Regions from separate parts of the Streptosporangium sp. NPDC049046 genome, predicted to be linked through region 1. Evidence: riboswitches for the same ligand, from Rfam matches in the RefSeq annotation. Region 1 holds a riboswitch; each other region holds the start of a gene.
What was found. A riboswitch is a leader RNA that binds a small molecule or an ion and turns the genes downstream of it on or off. The one in region 1 is predicted to bind cobalamin.
Positions count from the first base shown of each region.

Region 2: another riboswitch for cobalamin. It lies ahead of cobN (cobaltochelatase subunit CobN); the one in region 1 lies ahead of AB0B96_RS08725 (CbtB-domain containing protein).
Region 3: another riboswitch for cobalamin. It lies ahead of AB0B96_RS31995 (ABC transporter substrate-binding protein); the one in region 1 lies ahead of AB0B96_RS08725 (CbtB-domain containing protein).
Region 4: another riboswitch for cobalamin. It lies ahead of AB0B96_RS07885 (ribonucleoside-diphosphate reductase subunit alpha); the one in region 1 lies ahead of AB0B96_RS08725 (CbtB-domain containing protein).

Region 1 covers NZ_JBEZEZ010000005.1:125,199-129,348, forward strand. Annotated here, with positions in the region: gene AB0B96_RS08710 (VWA domain-containing protein) at 1-180, opposite strand, end outside; gene AB0B96_RS08715 (histidine phosphatase family protein) at 244-816, opposite strand; gene AB0B96_RS08720 (CbtA family protein) at 813-1,553, opposite strand; gene AB0B96_RS08725 (CbtB-domain containing protein) at 1,561-1,755, opposite strand; cobalamin riboswitch at 1,790-1,920, opposite strand; gene dop (depupylase/deamidase Dop) at 2,040-3,557, opposite strand; gene AB0B96_RS08735 (acyltransferase) at 3,645-4,150, opposite strand, start outside.
Region 2 covers NZ_JBEZEZ010000014.1:144,083-148,232, reverse strand. Annotated here, with positions in the region: gene AB0B96_RS21380 (precorrin-8X methylmutase) at 1-322, opposite strand, end outside; gene AB0B96_RS21375 (precorrin-3B synthase) at 319-1,875, opposite strand; cobalamin riboswitch at 1,897-2,092, shown strand; gene cobN (cobaltochelatase subunit CobN) at 2,329-4,150, shown strand, end outside.
Region 3 covers NZ_JBEZEZ010000028.1:91,185-95,334, forward strand. Annotated here, with positions in the region: gene AB0B96_RS31985 (ATP-binding cassette domain-containing protein) at 1-518, opposite strand, end outside; gene AB0B96_RS31990 (iron ABC transporter permease) at 521-1,600, opposite strand; gene AB0B96_RS31995 (ABC transporter substrate-binding protein) at 1,597-2,808, opposite strand; cobalamin riboswitch at 2,975-3,156, opposite strand; gene AB0B96_RS32000 (hypothetical protein) at 3,405-3,962, shown strand; gene AB0B96_RS32005 (copper resistance protein CopC) at 4,095-4,150, shown strand, end outside.
Region 4 covers NZ_JBEZEZ010000004.1:331,701-335,850, reverse strand. Annotated here, with positions in the region: gene AB0B96_RS07890 (tripartite tricarboxylate transporter substrate-binding protein) at 1-945, shown strand, start outside; cobalamin riboswitch at 950-1,151, shown strand; gene AB0B96_RS07885 (ribonucleoside-diphosphate reductase subunit alpha) at 1,264-3,654, shown strand; gene AB0B96_RS07880 (ribonucleotide-diphosphate reductase subunit beta) at 3,717-4,150, shown strand, end outside.

The DNA of each region.
Region 1 (4,150 bases):
CACCACCTCGACAGGCGGCAGGAGAGCGGCCAGCGCCCGCACGATCGTGGACTTGGCGGTGCCCTTCTCCCCTCTGACCAGTACTCCCCCGACGCGAGGGGAGACCGCGTTGAGGATCAGCGCGAGTTTCAGGTCCTCCAGCCCCACGATCGCGGTGAAGGGATAGCGGGGGTTGCGCACCTTGGGATCTCCTTCGCATCGTCGGGATGTTCATCGCGTTCACGTCGTCGGGTGGTCGCGCCGTCAGGGGAGGTGGCTGAGCCGCCAGCGCCCGCCGCGCCCGGTGAGTGCCACCCGGGCCAGCGGCGCGACGTCGACGCGCCAGAAGGAGCGGGCGGGGGCGCCGAGGACGTGGACGACCGCGGCACGGATGACCGCCGGATGGGTGATCGCGACGGCCCTGCCGGGAGTACGGAGGGCGAGCCAGCCGGAAACCCTGGCGAGGAGCGCGGTGATCGACTCCCCGCCGTGCGGCGCCGCGCCCGGATCGCCGAGCCAGGAGGCGAGCGCCTCGGGCTCCGCGGCCTCGACCTCGCCGAGCGTCATGCCACTCCAGCGGCCGTGGTCGCAGTCGGCGAGCAGCGGGTCGTGCTCCGCCCGCAGGCCGAGCGCCGCCGCCGTCTGGACGCAGCGCAGCTCGGCCGGGCAGGCCGCGGGACCGGGGTCTGCCCAGCCGAGGTACCGCGCCATCCTCTCGGCCCGGCGCAGGCCGCGTTCGTCGAGTGGTTCGTCGACGGGGAACGCGGCCCGCGCCGTCGCCGAGGTGGAGGCGTGGCAGACCAGGAGCAGGCGGGTGACCCCCGAGGGGGTCGTCACACCGGGCCGCGCCTGCGTGCGGCGAAGGCGAACAGCGCGCCGACACCGGCCCAGAAGACCGCCTGGGTTCCTATCGAGGCGATCCGGAAGTCCCACAGGAGATCGGCGGGGAAGCCCTGGGGCACCTCCGAGATCTCCGGCAGGAGGATCCAGGCCGCGACGACGGGGACCAGGAAGGCGGCGCCCGCCGACAGCCAGCGCACCCACGGTTCACTCCGCGAGGCGTAGCGGTGGGCGGCGGTGCCGGCGGCGACGGCGAGGATCCCGATGGCCACGGCGACCAGATAGAGCACGGTGCGCTGGTCGATCGTCTCCGGGTCACCGACCGCCGGTGGGTTGGCGGGATATTTCATGAAAGGGATGAGGACGACGGAGGTGAACGCGGCGGCGGCGAGCGTGACCGCGAGCACCGGTTCCGAGCGAGGTCCCGCCCGGCCGCGTACGGCCGCGTAGACGAGGGAGAACAGTCCCCCGATCGCCAGGCCGTACAGGCCGAGGGCGAGGAAGAGCCCGAAACGCTGCCCGTCCCTGCTGACGAGGGCCTCCTCCTCGTCGTGGGAGTGGGCGGCGGTCCCGGTGTCGTCGTGTGGTTCGGCCGAGGAGGCGGCCGCGGCCGCCTCCTCGAGCGCGATGGCCTGGTCGATGCGTGGTTCGCCGACGGTGTAGGCGAAGACGGCCGCGAGCAGCCCTGCGAGCAGTCCGGCGACGAGGCCCCGGACGATGAGTTTGGAGATCACCTGCGGCTCAGTGGCACGGTACGCCGAGCAGGTGACGTCCGTCGTGCATGAGTTCGTGCAGGTAGTTTCCCGCCTGGGAGATCGCCCCCTGGTCGAAGGTGACCAGATAGGCGAGAAGCAGCAGCGCCGGTACGGCGAGCAGCCAGCGGGTGAGCGAGTGCCATGGGATGGGCTGGGTGTGCGGTGCCGAGATCTGGCTCACGGCCACCTCCTCCGGGATTGACGCGTCCCTTTTCGTAGGTCGGTGGCGGCCGAGTGTGACCTGGCTCCCGGCCCTCGCGGGCCGGATTACAGTGGCGCGACCGCACCGGAATTTCACCGGATTTCCCTCGCACCGCCACAAAGCACCCGGAACGTATCCCGAATCTCCGTCCCCCGTCAATCCAGGTGTCCGGTTTGACGGGATCCGGTAGGCGCGAAGAGGGGGAGGCGGCCCGGCCGGGCCACCTCCCCCTCTCAGGCCCTTCTCAGGCCCCGCTCAGCACGTCACTGCTCGCCGGTGAGCGCCGTCACCAGCTCAGCGGCGGTACGGCAGCGGTCGAACAGCTCGCCCACGTGGGCCTTGGTGCCGCGCAGCGGCTCAAGGGTGGGGACGCGCTGCAGCGACTCACGGCCGGGGATGTCGAAGATGACCGAGTCCCAGGAGGCCGCGGCCACCGACTCGCTGTACTGGCTCAGGCAGCGGCCTCGGAAGTAGGCCCGGGTGTCGTTGGGCGGCACCTCGATGGCCCTCTGGACCTCCTCCTCGGTCACCAGGCGCTGCATGCGGCCCCGGGCGACCAGCCGGTTGTAGAGCCCTCGGTCGGGACGGATGTCGGAGTACTGGAGATCGACGAGCTGCAGACGCGGATGCGACCAGGGAAGGCCGTCACGGGTCCGGTATCCCTCCAGAAGCTCCAGCTTGGCCACCCAGTCGAGCTCGCCGGACAGCTGCATCGGATCCTCCGCCAGGCGGGTGAGGACCGACTCCCAGCGCTCCAGGATGTCCTTGGTGGGCTCGTCCAGGCCGTTGGCGCTGCGCTCCTCGGCATACTTTCGCGCGAGCTCCAGGTATTCCATCTGGAGCTGCACCGCCGTCAGCTTGCGGCCGTCGCGCATGGAGATCTCGTACTTGAGCGTGGGGTCGTGTGAGACCGCGCGCAGGGCCTGGACGGGGTTGTCCACGGCGAGGTCGCGGGTGAAGTAGCCGTCCTCGATCATCGCCAGGACGAGCGCGGTGGACCCCAGCTTCAGGTAGGTCGAGATCTCCGACATGTTGGCGTCACCGATGATGACGTGCAGGCGACGGTATTTCTCCGGGTCGGCGTGGGGTTCGTCCCGGGTGTTGATGATCGGCCGCTTGAGCGTCGTCTCCAGCCCCACCTCGACCTCGAAGAAGTCGGCCCGCTGGCTGATCTGGAAACCCTCGCCCCGTGAGTCCTGACCGATGCCGACCTTGCCCGCGCCGGTGACGACCTGCCGGGAGACGAAGAACGGCGTCAGGTGTCTGACGATGTCGGCGAACGAGGTGGCCCGGCGCATGAGGTAGTTCTCATGGCAGCCGTAGGAGGCGCCCTTGTTGTCGGTGTTGTTCTTGTAGAGCTGGATCGGGGCGTTGGCCGGCATCGCCGAGGCGCGAACCGCCGCGTCGTGCATCACCCGTTCGCCCGCCTTGTCCCAGATCACCGCCGCCCGAGGATTGGTGCACTCGGGTGTGGAGTATTCGGGATGGGCGTGGTCCACGTACAACCGGGCCCCGTTGGTGAGAATCACGTTCGCCAGGCCGAGGTCCTCGTCGGTCAGCTGGCTCTGGTCCGCCACCTCCCGCGCGAGGTCGAACCCCCGTGCGTCCCGCAACGGGTTCTCCTCCTCGAAGTCCCATCGCGCGCGCCGTGCCCTGGCGGCCGAGGCCGCCAGATAGGCGTTCACGACCTGAGAGGAGGTCACCATCGCGTTGGCCCCCGGCTGTCCGGGCACGGAGATGCCGTATTCGGTCTCGATGCCCATCACCCGCCGTACCGTCATGCGCACCCTCTGTTCGTCAGGGACTGTTTCTCTCCGTGGTATCTATTCCCGACCCTAGACCCTTCACTATGCCCGGTGGTCGGACAGTTATGGCACCGAAGCCTTTTCGCCCGTTGCGAGGGGGATCGAGGAGAGCGCGGGGAGCTGTGACGGGGACGGGGATGCGGCCCTTCTCCGCCGCACGGATTTGACGAACTCCTGAAGCGGACGCTCGGCCACCCGGTACACCAGATAGGAGAACGCCGTCGCGGCCAGCACCGTGACCAGGGCGGTCAGCGGGGGCGGCAGCACGTCCCGCAGCGCGGGGACGATCAGGACCGCGGCCGGGGTGTGGAACAGGTAGAGCGGGTAGGTGAGCGCGCCCAGGACGACCAGGCCGCGCCAGCGCAGCCATCCCAGCCATCCCAGCGCCACCATGGCCATGAGCACGTAGAAACCGACCACGGTGGCGACCACGGCCCACTCGGGCACGGGCATCGCGGCGTAGCCGACCTTCTCGACGCGCCCGGCCACCCGGTCGATCGCCGCGCTCACGGCCAGGCCGCCGCTGATCCCGGCCAGGCACCACAGGACGAGTCTGGGACCGAACCTCG
Region 2 (4,150 bases), on a different contig from region 1:
CGGCGAGCTCCGGCACGCGGGGGTCGCCGAGGGTGCAGATCACCTCGTTGCCCGCGGGAAGGCGGCGCCGGGTCACCCCCGAGGCGACCATCATGGCGTCGCAGAGCACCGGAGCGCCCGCCTGGAGCGCCTCGCGCGCCGAGGCCACGACACCGGGCGACCAGCGCAGGTCGCTCACCAGGTCGACCATCCCGCAGGCGTGGATCATACGGACCGCGACCCGGGCGACGTCTGCGGGCAGGCCGTCCAGGTCGGCTTCCGTGCGGATGGTGGCGAAGGAGCGGCGGTAGATCTCCGCGCCGTCGCGGACGTAGTCGATCACATTTCCCCTCTGGCGGCCGCCACCGCGGCCGCGGTCTCCTCGATGCCGGAGCAGGTCAGGGCGGTGCCGTCCAGTTCCAGGCGGTAACCGTCACCGGTGGCGATCACGTCTGCGACCCGTCCCCTCGGGCGGCCGCAGCGCCTGGCGCAGCCCGCCCAGTGCACGGGGAGCGTATCGGTGCCCGGCCCCATCGTGGACGGCGGGGCCATGCCGATGGCGGTGGCGGCGTCGGCCTGGACGTCGGCGAGGGATTTGGCGCAGCCGGGGCGGCCGGTGCAGGCCGTCACACCGATCCAGGGGGAGGCGGGGTCGACGACCAGCCCGGCGGCCTCCAGACGGGCGGCCGTGCCCGTGACCTCGGCGCGGTCCAGGCCGGGCAGGACCACACCGCGCCATGGCGTGAGCCGGATCTCCCCGCCCGAGGCGGCGTCGGCGAGCAGCAGTGCCTGCGCGGAGGTCAGCCGCCCCAGGGGGATCGCCACTCCGAGCGCCACCCGCGTGCCCTCGTTTCCTGGACCGTCCGTGTCCCTGTCTCCGTGGCCTGCGGCCTTTCCGGGACCTGTCTCTCCGGTGACGCCGGTTCGGTTCCCTCGCCGGTCCGTGCTCTCGATGACGCCGACCGGCCCGGAGGTCACGACGTGCGGTCTCACCGGCTCGAAGGGAGGTGTGTCGGGGAGTCCGAGAGCGGTTCGCACCCGGGTGGCGATCCGGGAGGGCCCGTCGGGAAGTTCGGCGATCCGCCAGGCGGTGACGTCCCGGGTGGCCAGTTCGTCGAGGAACGCCTCGGCGGCGGCGAGCAGGACGGTCACGGCTTCGTCGAGCGGTACGCGCAGGCCGGTGTCGGTTCCGGCGAGGAGCAGCGCGGCCTCGTCCGGCGCCGTGGGCAGGATCGTGGCGTCCGCGCCCAGGCCGGCCACGTCTCCCCGTCCGTCGTCGAGGGCGAACATGAACCGTCCCGGCAGGGCGGCGAGGGCCGGGCGAGCACACAGTCGTCGATCCAGTTCGCCGATCAGAGGGGTGATGTCGGCGATCCCACGGCCGTTCGTTTTCGTGCCGTTCGGAGCATCCCCGCCGTTCGGTCCGCTCGGCCTGCTTGGCTCGTTGATTCCGCTTGGTTCGGGGGGTCCGGTTGGTCTGTTCGGTCTGCCGAATTTGTTTGGTTCGGCCGATCCAGCCGGTCTGCCGGGTTCGTTTGGTTCGGCCGGTCCGTCCACTCCGGTCAGCGGGGAGGCGAGGATGTTGCGGATGCGCTCGTGTGTCGCCGAGGGCAGCAGGCCCGCTCTCGCCATCCGCGCGGCGAATCCGTTTTCCGGACCGCTTTCTGGATTCTCCGGCCCGAGACCGCGCACCTGGACGTTCGCCCGGGAGGTGAGCTCGATGACGCCGTTGCCGTACGCCGTGGCGGCGTCGGCGAGTTCGCGCAGCTGGTAGGGGGTGAGGCGACCTCCGGGTATGCGGACGCGGGCCAGGCCGCCGTCCGCGGCGGGGTGGACCTGGAGGGCCCCGGGGCACGCGTCGAGTCGCGATCGTCCGGAAAAGTCGGCAATGGACACTCAGAGGATGTTAATGCCAGTTTCTTGCAATGCCCCGGACTGCCGTAGTGTCATCGATGGCGACGGCAAGGGAGGAAGCCGGTGTGAATCCGGCGCGGTCCCGCCACTGTAACCGGGGAGCGAACCCCACCCGGGCCACTGTCCGACGAAGGACGGGAAGGCCGGGGTGAGCACCGATCCGGGAGCCAGGAGACTCCAGCCGTCGTGGCCGACGACGACCCGGGGCGAGGACCCCGAGGGAGGAAGCTCCGTGCGCTTTTCGCCGTTCCCCCGCCACACCGCGACATCGCCGTTCCCCCGCTACGACGCGGCATCGTGGTCTTCCCATCACGACGCGGCATCGCGGTCGCCGCATCACGGGGTGACACCGCCGTTCCCGCGTCACACCGCGACGTCGCCGCTCTCCCGCCGCATCGCGGCTCCCGCGGGCCGTACCGCCACTCCTCTGCCGGGGTGTGGCGCGTGATCCTGCTGCTCTCGACCTCCGACACCGACCTGCTGAGCGCCCGCGCGAGCGGCGCGGACTACCGGCTCGGCAACCCCGCCAGACTCACCGCCGCCGACCTCCCGCCGCTGCTGGAGGGCGCCGACCTGGTCGTGGTCCGCCTGCTCGGCGGGCGCCGCGCCTGGGAGGAAGGGCTGGACGCGCTGCTCGCCGGACCCCGGCCCGTCGTCGTCCTCGGCGGCGAGCAGGCGCCGGACGCCGAGCTGATGGAGCTGTCCACCGTGCCCGGCGGGGTCTGCGCCGAGGCGCACGCCTATCTCGCCCACGGCGGCCCGGCCAACCTGACCGAGCTGCATCACTTCCTGTCCGACACGCTGCTGCTCACCGGCCACGGGTTCGCCGCGCCCGAGCCCACCCCCACCTGGGGAACGCTCGCGCGCGAGACGCGCGGCCAGGACGGACCCGTCGTCGGGGTGCTCTACTACCGGGCCCACCACGTGGCGGGGAACACCGCCTTCGTCGAAGTGCTCTGCTCGGCGATCGAGGACGCGGGCGCGCGGGCGCTGCCGGTGTACTGCGCCTCGCTGCGCACCGCGGAACCCGGCCTGCTGGAGGTCCTGCGCACGGTGGACGCCCTGGTGGTGACCGTGCTCGCCGCGGGCGGCACCCGCCCGGCGACCGCGTCGGCGGGCGGGGACGACGAGGCATGGGACGTCGGCGCGCTCGCCGAGCTGGACGTGCCGATCCTGCAGGGGTTGTGCCTGACGAGCAGCCGGGCCTCCTGGGAGGAGAACGACGACGGCCTGTCCCCGCTGGACGCCGCCACCCAGGTCGCGATCCCCGAGTTCGACGGACGGATCATCACGGTGCCGTTCTCCTTCAAGGAGATCGACGAGGACGGGCTCACCGTCTACGTGGCCGACCCCGAGCGGGCCTCGCGGGTGGCGGGCATCGCGGTGCGCCACGCCGCGCTGCGGCACATCCCGCCCGCCGAGCGGCGGCTGGTGCTGATGCTGTCGGCCTATCCCACCAAGCACGCGCGCATCGGCAACGCCGTCGGCCTGGACACCCCGGCCAGCCTGGTAAGGCTGCTGGCCGCGCTCCGCGAGCGCGGTTACGACATCGGCGCCGAGGACGAGCTGCCCGGGGTGAGCGGGCAGGACGGCGACGCGCTCATTCACGCGCTGATCGCCGCGGGCGGGCAGGACCAGGACTGGCTCACCGAGGAACAGCTCGCGGGAAACCCGGTGCGCATCGCGGCGAGCCGGTACGCCGAGTGGTACGCCACCCTCCCCGCGGACCTGCGCGCCCGGATGGAGGAGCACTGGGGCCCGGCGCCCGGCGAGCTGTTCGTGGACCGCTCACGCGATCCCGAGGGCGAGATCGTGCTGGCCGCGCTGCGCTCCGGCAACGTGGTGGTCATGGTGCAGCCGCCGCGCGGCTTCGGCGAGAATCCCATCGCGATCTACCACGATCCCGACCTGCCGCCCAGCCACCACTACCTGGCCGCCTACCGCTGGCTGGCCGACGGCTTCGGCGCGCACGCCGTGGTCCACGTGGGCAAGCACGGCAACCTGGAGTGGCTGCCCGGCAAGTCGGCGGGCCTGTCGGCCTCCTGCGGCCCGGACGCCGCGCTCGGCGACCTGCCGCTCGTCTACCCGTTCCTGGTGAACGACCCGGGCGAGGGCACCCAGGCCAAGCGCCGCGCCCACGCCACCCTGGTCGACCACCTCGTCCCGCCGATGGCCCGCGCCGACAGCTACGGGGACATGGCCAGGCTGGAGCAGCTCCTCGACGAGCACGCCTCCATCGCGGCGATGGACCCGGCCA
Region 3 (4,150 bases), on a different contig from region 1:
GCGGTCGGCTCGTCCAACAAGATCGCCGCCGGTTCCTGGGCCAAAGCGCGGGCGACGAGGACCCGCTGGCGCTCGCCGTCGGACAGCTCGGTCACCGCCCGGTCGGCCAGATGGCCCGCGTTCACGGCGGTCAGCGCCCAGGTGACGATCTCGTGGTCGCCGGGCCAGAGGCGTCCGGTGAATCCGGTGTGCGGGTGGCGGCCCAGCCCGGCCAGCTCGCGGGCGCTCAGCAGCGGCGGCAGGTCGCGTTCGGTGAGCACGACGGCCAGGCTCCTGGCCAGGTCGGCGGCGGGCAGGGTGTCGACGTCGACGCCGCCGAGGAGCACCTGGCCGCCCAGCGCGGACTGGAGTGCGGCCATGGTGCGCAGCAGCGTGGATTTGCCGGTGCCGTTCGGGCCGATCAGCACGGTCAGCTCACCCGACAGGGCTTCGGCGTCCAGGTCGTCGAGCACGCGACGCTCCGGTTGCCCCCGCCTGGCGGGGTATCCGGCGTGCAGTCCGCGTAGTTCCAGGCTCATGCTCACACCGCCAGTCCAGTGCGGGCCGCGCGGCTGCGCAGCAGTACGGCGATCACCACGGGCGCGCCCACGATGGTGGTCACCGCGTTCAACGGCAGCACGACCCCACTGCCCGGCGCCTGGGTGGCCACACAGCACGCCAGCGCCACGGCGGCCCCCAGCAGGACGACCGCGGGCATTAGCACCCGATGGTCGGCGGTGCCCAGCAGCAGCCTGGCCACGTGCGGCACCGCCAGACCGAGGAAGGCGATCGGCCCGCAGTAGGCGGTCACCGCCCCGGCCAGCACCGAGGAGGTCAACAGGGTGAGCGTGCGCACCACCCGGACCCGCACACCCATAGTGCGCGCGTAGTTCTCGCCCAGCAGCAGCGCGTTGAGCGCTTTGACCCCGGCCAGCGCACCCGCCAGCGCGGCCACGCAGACCGGCACGAACACCCCGAGATCTCCCCAGGTGGTCCCGGCGAAGCTGCCCAGACCCCACATGATGAACTGCTGGGCCCGCTGCGGGTCGGTGTAGACCAGCAGCAGCGTGATGAGCGAGGTGGCGGCCGACCCCACCATCACGCCGATGATCAGCAACGTCACCACCGACCTGACCCGCCGCGACAGCACCAGCACCAGCCCCAGCACCGTGGCCGCACCTGCCGAGGCGGCCACCACCACGCCCGCGCGGCCCAGGCCCGCGATGCCCGCGGTGAACGCGCCGGCCGCGCCGCCCCACCCGATGATCACCAGCGCCACGCCCAGGCTCGCCCCCGAGCTCACCCCCAGGATGTACGGCTCGGCCAGCGGGTTGCGAAACAGAGTCTGCAGCTGTACTCCCGAGACCGACAGGGCCGCTCCGGCCAGGGCCGCGGTGATGGCGCGCGGCAACCGTACCGTCCAGATGATCTCCTGAACCCCCGGGTCCGCGCCGGTGTCACGCACCAAGGCGAGCAGTGCCTGGTTCAGCGGGATCGAGGTCGAGCCGAGCAGGACCGCCAGCGCGAACGCCAGCGGCACCGCGACCCCGATGACGGCCAGAACGACGCTCCGGCGGCGCCGGGCCGCCGCCGGAACACCCGCGAGGGCCAGAGCCGTCACTTGGCCAGCTGCTGGTAGAAGGTGAAGGCGTGCCCCGGCGCGAGGTCGGGATGCAAGATCGCTACCAGGTCGGCCAGGATCAGGTCCGGGTGGCCGACGCCGCGCTCGTAGAAGTCGTTGCCGCCCCCGGGGCCGAGCGTCCTGTTCGCCGACCAGAGGCTTCCGGACTCGAACGCGCCGAACTTGGCGTAGCGCGGGTCGGCCTTCTCCACATCGGCCAGGCTCTTCCACTCGTTCACGGCGGCCAGCCACACCTCGGCGTCCTTGGCCTTGGACAGCACAGCCTCCAGGTCCAGGGTGGTGCTGCCGGGGCCCGGCGTGTCCGCCCACGGGTAGGTGCCGCCCGCGTCCTTGATCAGCCCCGCGACGTAGCTGCCGCCGTTGGGCACCGACCACTGCCCCTCGTACATCTGGCCCGGCAGCACGGTGACCGGTGCGGCGGCCTTGGCCTTGGCGGCCAGGGCGGTGTAGTCGGTCTCGACCTTGCCGAACACCTCACCGGCCTTGGCCTCGGTACCGGTCAGCGCGGCCATCACCTTGATCCACTCGGCGCGGCCCAGCGCGGTGGACTCCAGCCATTCCGCGTTGGCCACCACCGTGATCCCGGCCTGGCGCAACGGGCCGTAGGCCTTGTCCTCGGTGCCGCCGCTCATCAGCACGTCCGGCTTGGCGGCGATCACCTTCTCGGTGTCGACTTCCTGACCTTTGGCGTACTCGGTGATCTTCCCGGCCTTCACCTGGGCCAGTACCTGGGGGGAGGCGATGTACCCGGCCGACGAAACACCGGTGAGCCGCTCCAGCACGCCCAGGTCGGTGATGAACGGCAGGTGGGTGGTCGAAGCGGAGAACAGCCGCTCGATCGGGGTCTCGACGGTGACCGCCGCGGCCAGTTCGCCGGTGAGCGCGGGAGCAGGGGTGCCGCACCGCACCAGCACGTAGGTCTCCGGTTTGGCGCCGGGGGCGGGCTGCTTGACGGTGAGGACCTGATAGTTCTTGGCGTAGGTCAGCGTGAAGTTCGTCGCGTGCTCCACCTTCTGCTTGACCGGGAAGTAGTCCTCAGCGGCGTCGAAGCTCGTGACGCAACGGCCCTCGGCCGAAGGCGGTGCCGCCGAAGCGCTCGGTGAGCCCTGCGGCGCGGGGGCGCCGCAGGCGGTGGCGGTGAGCAGGATGGCGAGCAGCACGCCGGTGATCGGGCGGGGGATGCCCATAGGTGGTCTCCTGGAAACTGGCCGCGGCCACCGTTCCTCGACGGCTGCCGCGACGGGCGAGAGGCCGGATCACCAGGAGAGTCCTGCACGACGGGCAGGCTGAAGGGCCCTATAGCGGGAGAACCGCATGACGGCCACCGTCCTCTCTTGGGGAGATCCGCCCCATTTCGTGAGGAGGCGACAGCGTGAGTCTCCTGGCTCTCGGGTCGATGCTCCTCCCGGCCTTCCCACCCGCACGCGGGCAGTGGCCTGTTCGGGATTCACTCGCCGATCACAGTGGCGGGACCGCACCGGATTCACACCGGCTTCCTCGTTCCGCCGTCGCCTACGCCGACCATGTTCGCACAACCACCATTAACGACAAGCCCCCGACCGGTTCGTTCAGTGATCGTTGCAACGGCGTCCGGGACCGCACGCACGGCCGCCATGGGAAACGAGGCGCTCTTCGCATGACCGTCCCGCGTTTCGGGTGAACGGCGGGAGCCGTTCCCACGTATGTCCGGGTATGAGATTCACGCACCCGGCCGCGACGGCCTGAGGCATGATCCGCTGTCCCGGTCTTCTCGGCGAGCCACCCGGCTGACAGGATGTCCTTTGTGACCCCTACGGTGTCGGCGCTGCGCGTGCCACGAGCCGTCGTCTTCGCGACGATGTGCCTTGTGGTCTCCGCGGGCGGCCACGCGCTGGCCGGGGGCGGCCTGATCCCGCCGCACGTGGCCGTTCTGGGCGCACTGATCGCCTTCTGCGTGGCGTACGCGCTCAACGGGCGCGAGCGCGGTGTGGAGGTCGTGCTCGGCGCGACCATCGGCGCGCAGATCCTGCTGCATGAGCTGTTCAATCGCGCCGCGCCCGCGCCGCAGGCGATGTCCTCCGCCGAGCACGGCCATTCCGGCCTGGGCATGACGATGATCCATCTCGCGGTGGCGTTGGGCACCGGCTGGTGGCTGCACAGAGGCGAGAGCGCCCTGTGGCTGATGATCCGCCTGTACGGCGGGCCGAGGCCGCTGATCCGGCTGTTGTTCGCCGTCCCCGCCGAGGTGGCGTCGCCGGTGTGGCGGGCCGTTCCGGCCGCCGATGTCCGGCCGTACGGCGGCTGGGAAATCCTGCCGGTGCTGCGGCGGCGCGGCCCACCCGCGCCGCGACACGCCGGCTGAAGGACCTGGAGGAAGGGTCCGGAGGGCGGCGTGCCCCCGTGACCAGACGCCCTCCTTTTTCGCTGGAGGCGTTCCTTCCGTTTCGCCGGTCTGTGCCAAGGGCACGGCCGGAGGTCCCTTCTGGAGTCCACGATGGCGTCCCTGCCACGATCCGTCCGCACGACCGTTGTCACCGCCCTGTGTTGCGC
Region 4 (4,150 bases), on a different contig from region 1:
GTGAAGCGCCTGCTCCTCCTCGAACCGACCGCCGACGGCCACGGCTGGGACAGGATCGCGGGCAGGCTGGCGACCGTCGCGGTCCAGGCGGGACTGGCGCGTACCGCGATGGCCGTCGAGCGGGGTGGCGCCCTGGGCTCCGCCCCTCGCGACGCGTTCGGTGCCTTCGGTGCCTTCGGTGGCCCCTTCGCGCGAGAGGGCAGGCTGCTCGTCACCGCGATGCCGATGGTGGCGGCCGCGGAGATCGCCAACACCGTCGCCGTGGTGAACGCCGCCACTCCCATCGCCCGCCTGGTCGGCGACTGGGCGGTCCTGGTCGTCCCCGCCGACTCCCGCCTGCTGACCTTCGAGGACTTCGCCGCGGGGTTGCGCCGGAACCCGGCGGGGCTCGCGGTCGGCGGCCGGTCGGAAGGGGGCTCCGAGCACGTGCTCTACGGCATGATCGGCAAGTGCCTCGGGGTGGACACCCGGCTGCTGGAGTATGCCGGATACCTCACCCCCGAGGACGCCGTGGAGGCGCTCCAGGTGGGCCAGGTGGCGGCCCTGCTGGGATCGGCGCGTGCCCTGCGCTCCGAGATCGCCGCGGGCCGTATGCGGCCCCTGGCGGTCTCCTCCGGCGACCGGATCGACGGGATCGACGCGCCGACGCTCAGAGAGGTCGACGTCCGGCTGGAGTACAGCGACTGGTGCGGCCTGCTGGGGCCCAAGGACATGAGCCCGGAGGACAGGGACGCCGCGATCGCCCTGTGCGACAGGCTCGACGCCGCGCCACGCTGGCGCTCCCTGTGCGCGGCCCACGGCTGGAGCCGGGTCTATCTCAGCGGCGACGACTTTCGCCAGTGGCTCGCCACCGAGACGGCCCGCGCCCGCGGTGTGCTTCACGAGCTCGGGCTACTGAAGTCCTCCGACACAACCTGTTGGGGTAGTTGCGTCAGGCGCCCCTAGATGTAGGATCCTGCTCGTTGCTGGTTCGCCCCGCAGGGGGCGAGGCAAGAGGGAACCCGGTGAGATTCCGGGACTGCCCCGCAGCGGTGAACGGGAACGAAAGCCGTCATTGAGCACTGGGTGATCCATACCTGGGAAGCGACGGCCGGTAGGCATGCGCGTTGCGCCCGTGAGTCCGAAGACCTGCCGGTGACGTGAATGTCCAGGGCCTCGTGGGAGGGCCCGCGGAACGAGGCGATCCGGCGTGCCCGGGATCGCTCGCGGACGCGTGCCATCCGGCGGAGCCTGTGGCGAGTCCGATCGAGCGAGGGGCACCAGGTGACACAGGCATTGGCGGAGACCGCGACGGGGAGCACGGCGGCGACCGCGACGGGCGACAGCGGCGTCGAAGGCGCGGTGGTGACCGCGACGGGCCATGGCGGCACGGGAAACACCGGGAACGCGCGGAGCGCCGCGGTGGCCGCGACGGGCGACGACGGCGCCGGGAGCATCGGGAGCGCCACGGACGCCCGCAGGCTGGCCATCGACGAGGCCGCCGCCCGGGTGATCACCGATCCCGAGAACTCCAGGGTCGCCGCCGCGATGCTGGCCGAGCTGATCGCCGACGAGGCCGCCGAGCACGGCGTCCGCGCCTTCTCCGAGTCCGTCGCCGCGACCCACGAGGCGGGGCTGGTCGCCGACGGGCTCGCGAGGTTCGTGTCCGCCCACGCCGCGGTCCTGGACGCGCTGGTCGATCCGGAGGCGGACGCCAGGTTCGAGTACTTCGGGCTGCGCACCGTCTACGACCGCTACCTGCTGCGCCACCCGAGGACCCGCAAGGTCCTGGAGCGCCCGCAGCACTTCTTCCTGCGGGTGGCCTGCGGCCTGGCCGAGACCGTCGAGGAGGCCGCCGAGCTGTACGCGCTCATGGCCACCCTGTCCTACCTGCCCAGTTCGCCCACGCTGTTCAACTCGGGCTCGCGCAGGCCCCAGCTCTCCTCGTGCTTCCTGCTCGACTCGCCCCGCGACGAACTGGAGTCCATCTACGAGCGCTACGGGCAGGTCGCGCGGCTGTCGAAGTACGCGGGGGGCATCGGGATCGCCTGGACCAGGGTCCGCTCGCGGGGCTCGCTGATCCGGGGCACCAACGGACACTCCAACGGCATCGTGCCCTGGCTGCGCACGCTCGACTCCAGCGTCGCCGCGGTGAACCAGGGAGGCCGCCGCAAGGGCGCGGCCTGCGTCTACCTGGAGCCCTGGCACGCCGACGTCGAGGAGTTCCTGGAACTGCGCGACAACACCGGCGAGGAGGCCCGCCGCACGCACAACCTGAACCTGGCCAACTGGATCCCCGACGAGTTCATGCGCCGGGTCGAGGCCGACGGCCTCTGGTCGCTGTTCGACCCCAAGGAGGTCCCGCACCTCACCGACCTGTACGGCGCCGCGTTCGACGACGCCTACCGGGCCGCCGAGGCCGAGGGCCGCTTCACCCGGCGGATCCCCGCCCGCACCCTGTACGGGCGGATGATGCGCACGCTCGCCCAGACCGGCAACGGCTGGATGACCTTCAAGGACGCGGCGAACCGTACCTCCAACCAGACGGCGAGGCCCGAGAACGTCATCCACCTGTCGAACCTCTGCACCGAGATCCTGGAGGTCACCGGCGACGCCGAGACCGCCGTCTGCAACCTCGGCTCGATCAACCTCGCCGCCCACCTGTCAGGGGACCTCGAGGACGGGATCGACTGGGCGCGGCTGCGCGCGACGGTCCGTACCGCGGTGCGGTTCCTCGACCGGACCATCGACCTGGGTTTCTACCCGACTCCCGAGGCGGAGGCGGCCAACCGGCGGTGGCGTCCGATCGGGCTCGGCCTGATGGGCCTGGCCGACGTGCTGTTCGCGCTGCGGCTGCCGTTCGACTCGCCGCGCGCGCTGGAGCTGTCCACCCGGATCTCCGAGGAGATCGCGCTCGCCGCCTACCGGACCTCCTCGGACCTGGCCGTCGAGCGTGGCCGCCATCCCTCGTACGAGGAGACCAGGGCCGCCGCCGGGGTGCTGCACCCCGACCACTACGGGGCCGCGACGTCGGCCGCGTGGACGGAGCTCAGGGGGCGGATCGCGGAGACCGGCCTGCGCAACTCGCTGATGATCGCGATCGCGCCGACGGCCACGATCGCCTCCATCGCCGGCTGCTACGAGTGCATCGAGCCGCAGGTCTCCAACGTCTTCAAGCGCGAGACCCTCTCGGGGGAGTTCCTCCAGGTCAACCGCTATCTCGTCCGCGACCTCCAGGCCCGCGGCCTGTGGACGGCGCCGATCCGCGACGCGATCAAGCGCGCCGACGGCTCGGTCCAGGACATCCCCGAGATCCCCGCCGACCTGCGGCTGCTCTACCGGACCGCCTGGGAGCTGCCGCAGAAGGCGCTGATCGACCTGGCCGCCGCGCGCACCCCGTACATCGACCAGTCGCAGTCGCTGAACCTCTTCATGGCCACGCCGACCATCGGCAAGCTCTCCTCGATGTACGCCTACGCGTGGAAGTCGGGCCTGAAGACCACCTACTACCTGCGCTCGCGCCCGGCCACCCGGATCGCGCAGGCCACTGTGGCGGCCCCGGCGGAACGGGCCGCGGCCGAGCCCGGGGCGGTGTCCGGGGTCGTGTCCGAAGTCGTGTCCGAGGCCGTCGCCTGCTCCCTGGAGAACCCCGAGTACTGCGACGCCTGCCAGTAGCCGTCCGGTCCGTCGACAGCCCTCAGCAGTCCTCAGCAGCCTTCAGAAAGGCGATTCTTCCGATGTTGCTCGACCCCGGCATGGATCTCACCCTGCGGCCGATGCGCTACCCGGAGTTCTACGAGCGCTACCGGGCCGCGATCCGCAACACCTGGACGGTCGAGGAGGTGGACCTCACCTCCGACCTGGCGGACCTGGCGAGGATGACGCCCGAGGAGCGTCACCTGATCAACCGTCTCGTGGCCTTCTTCGCCACCGGCGACTCGATCGTGGCCAACAACCTCGTCCTCAACCTCTACCAGCACCTCAACGCCCCCGAGGCGCGCCTGTATCTCAGCAGGCAGCTGTTCGAGGAGGCGGTGCACGTCCAGTTCTACCTCACCCTGCTGGACACCTACCTGCCCGATCCCGACGAGCGGGTCAAGGCGTTCGCCGCGGTCGAGCACATCCCCTCGATCCGCGACAAGGCGGAGTTCTGCTTCCGCTGGATCGACTC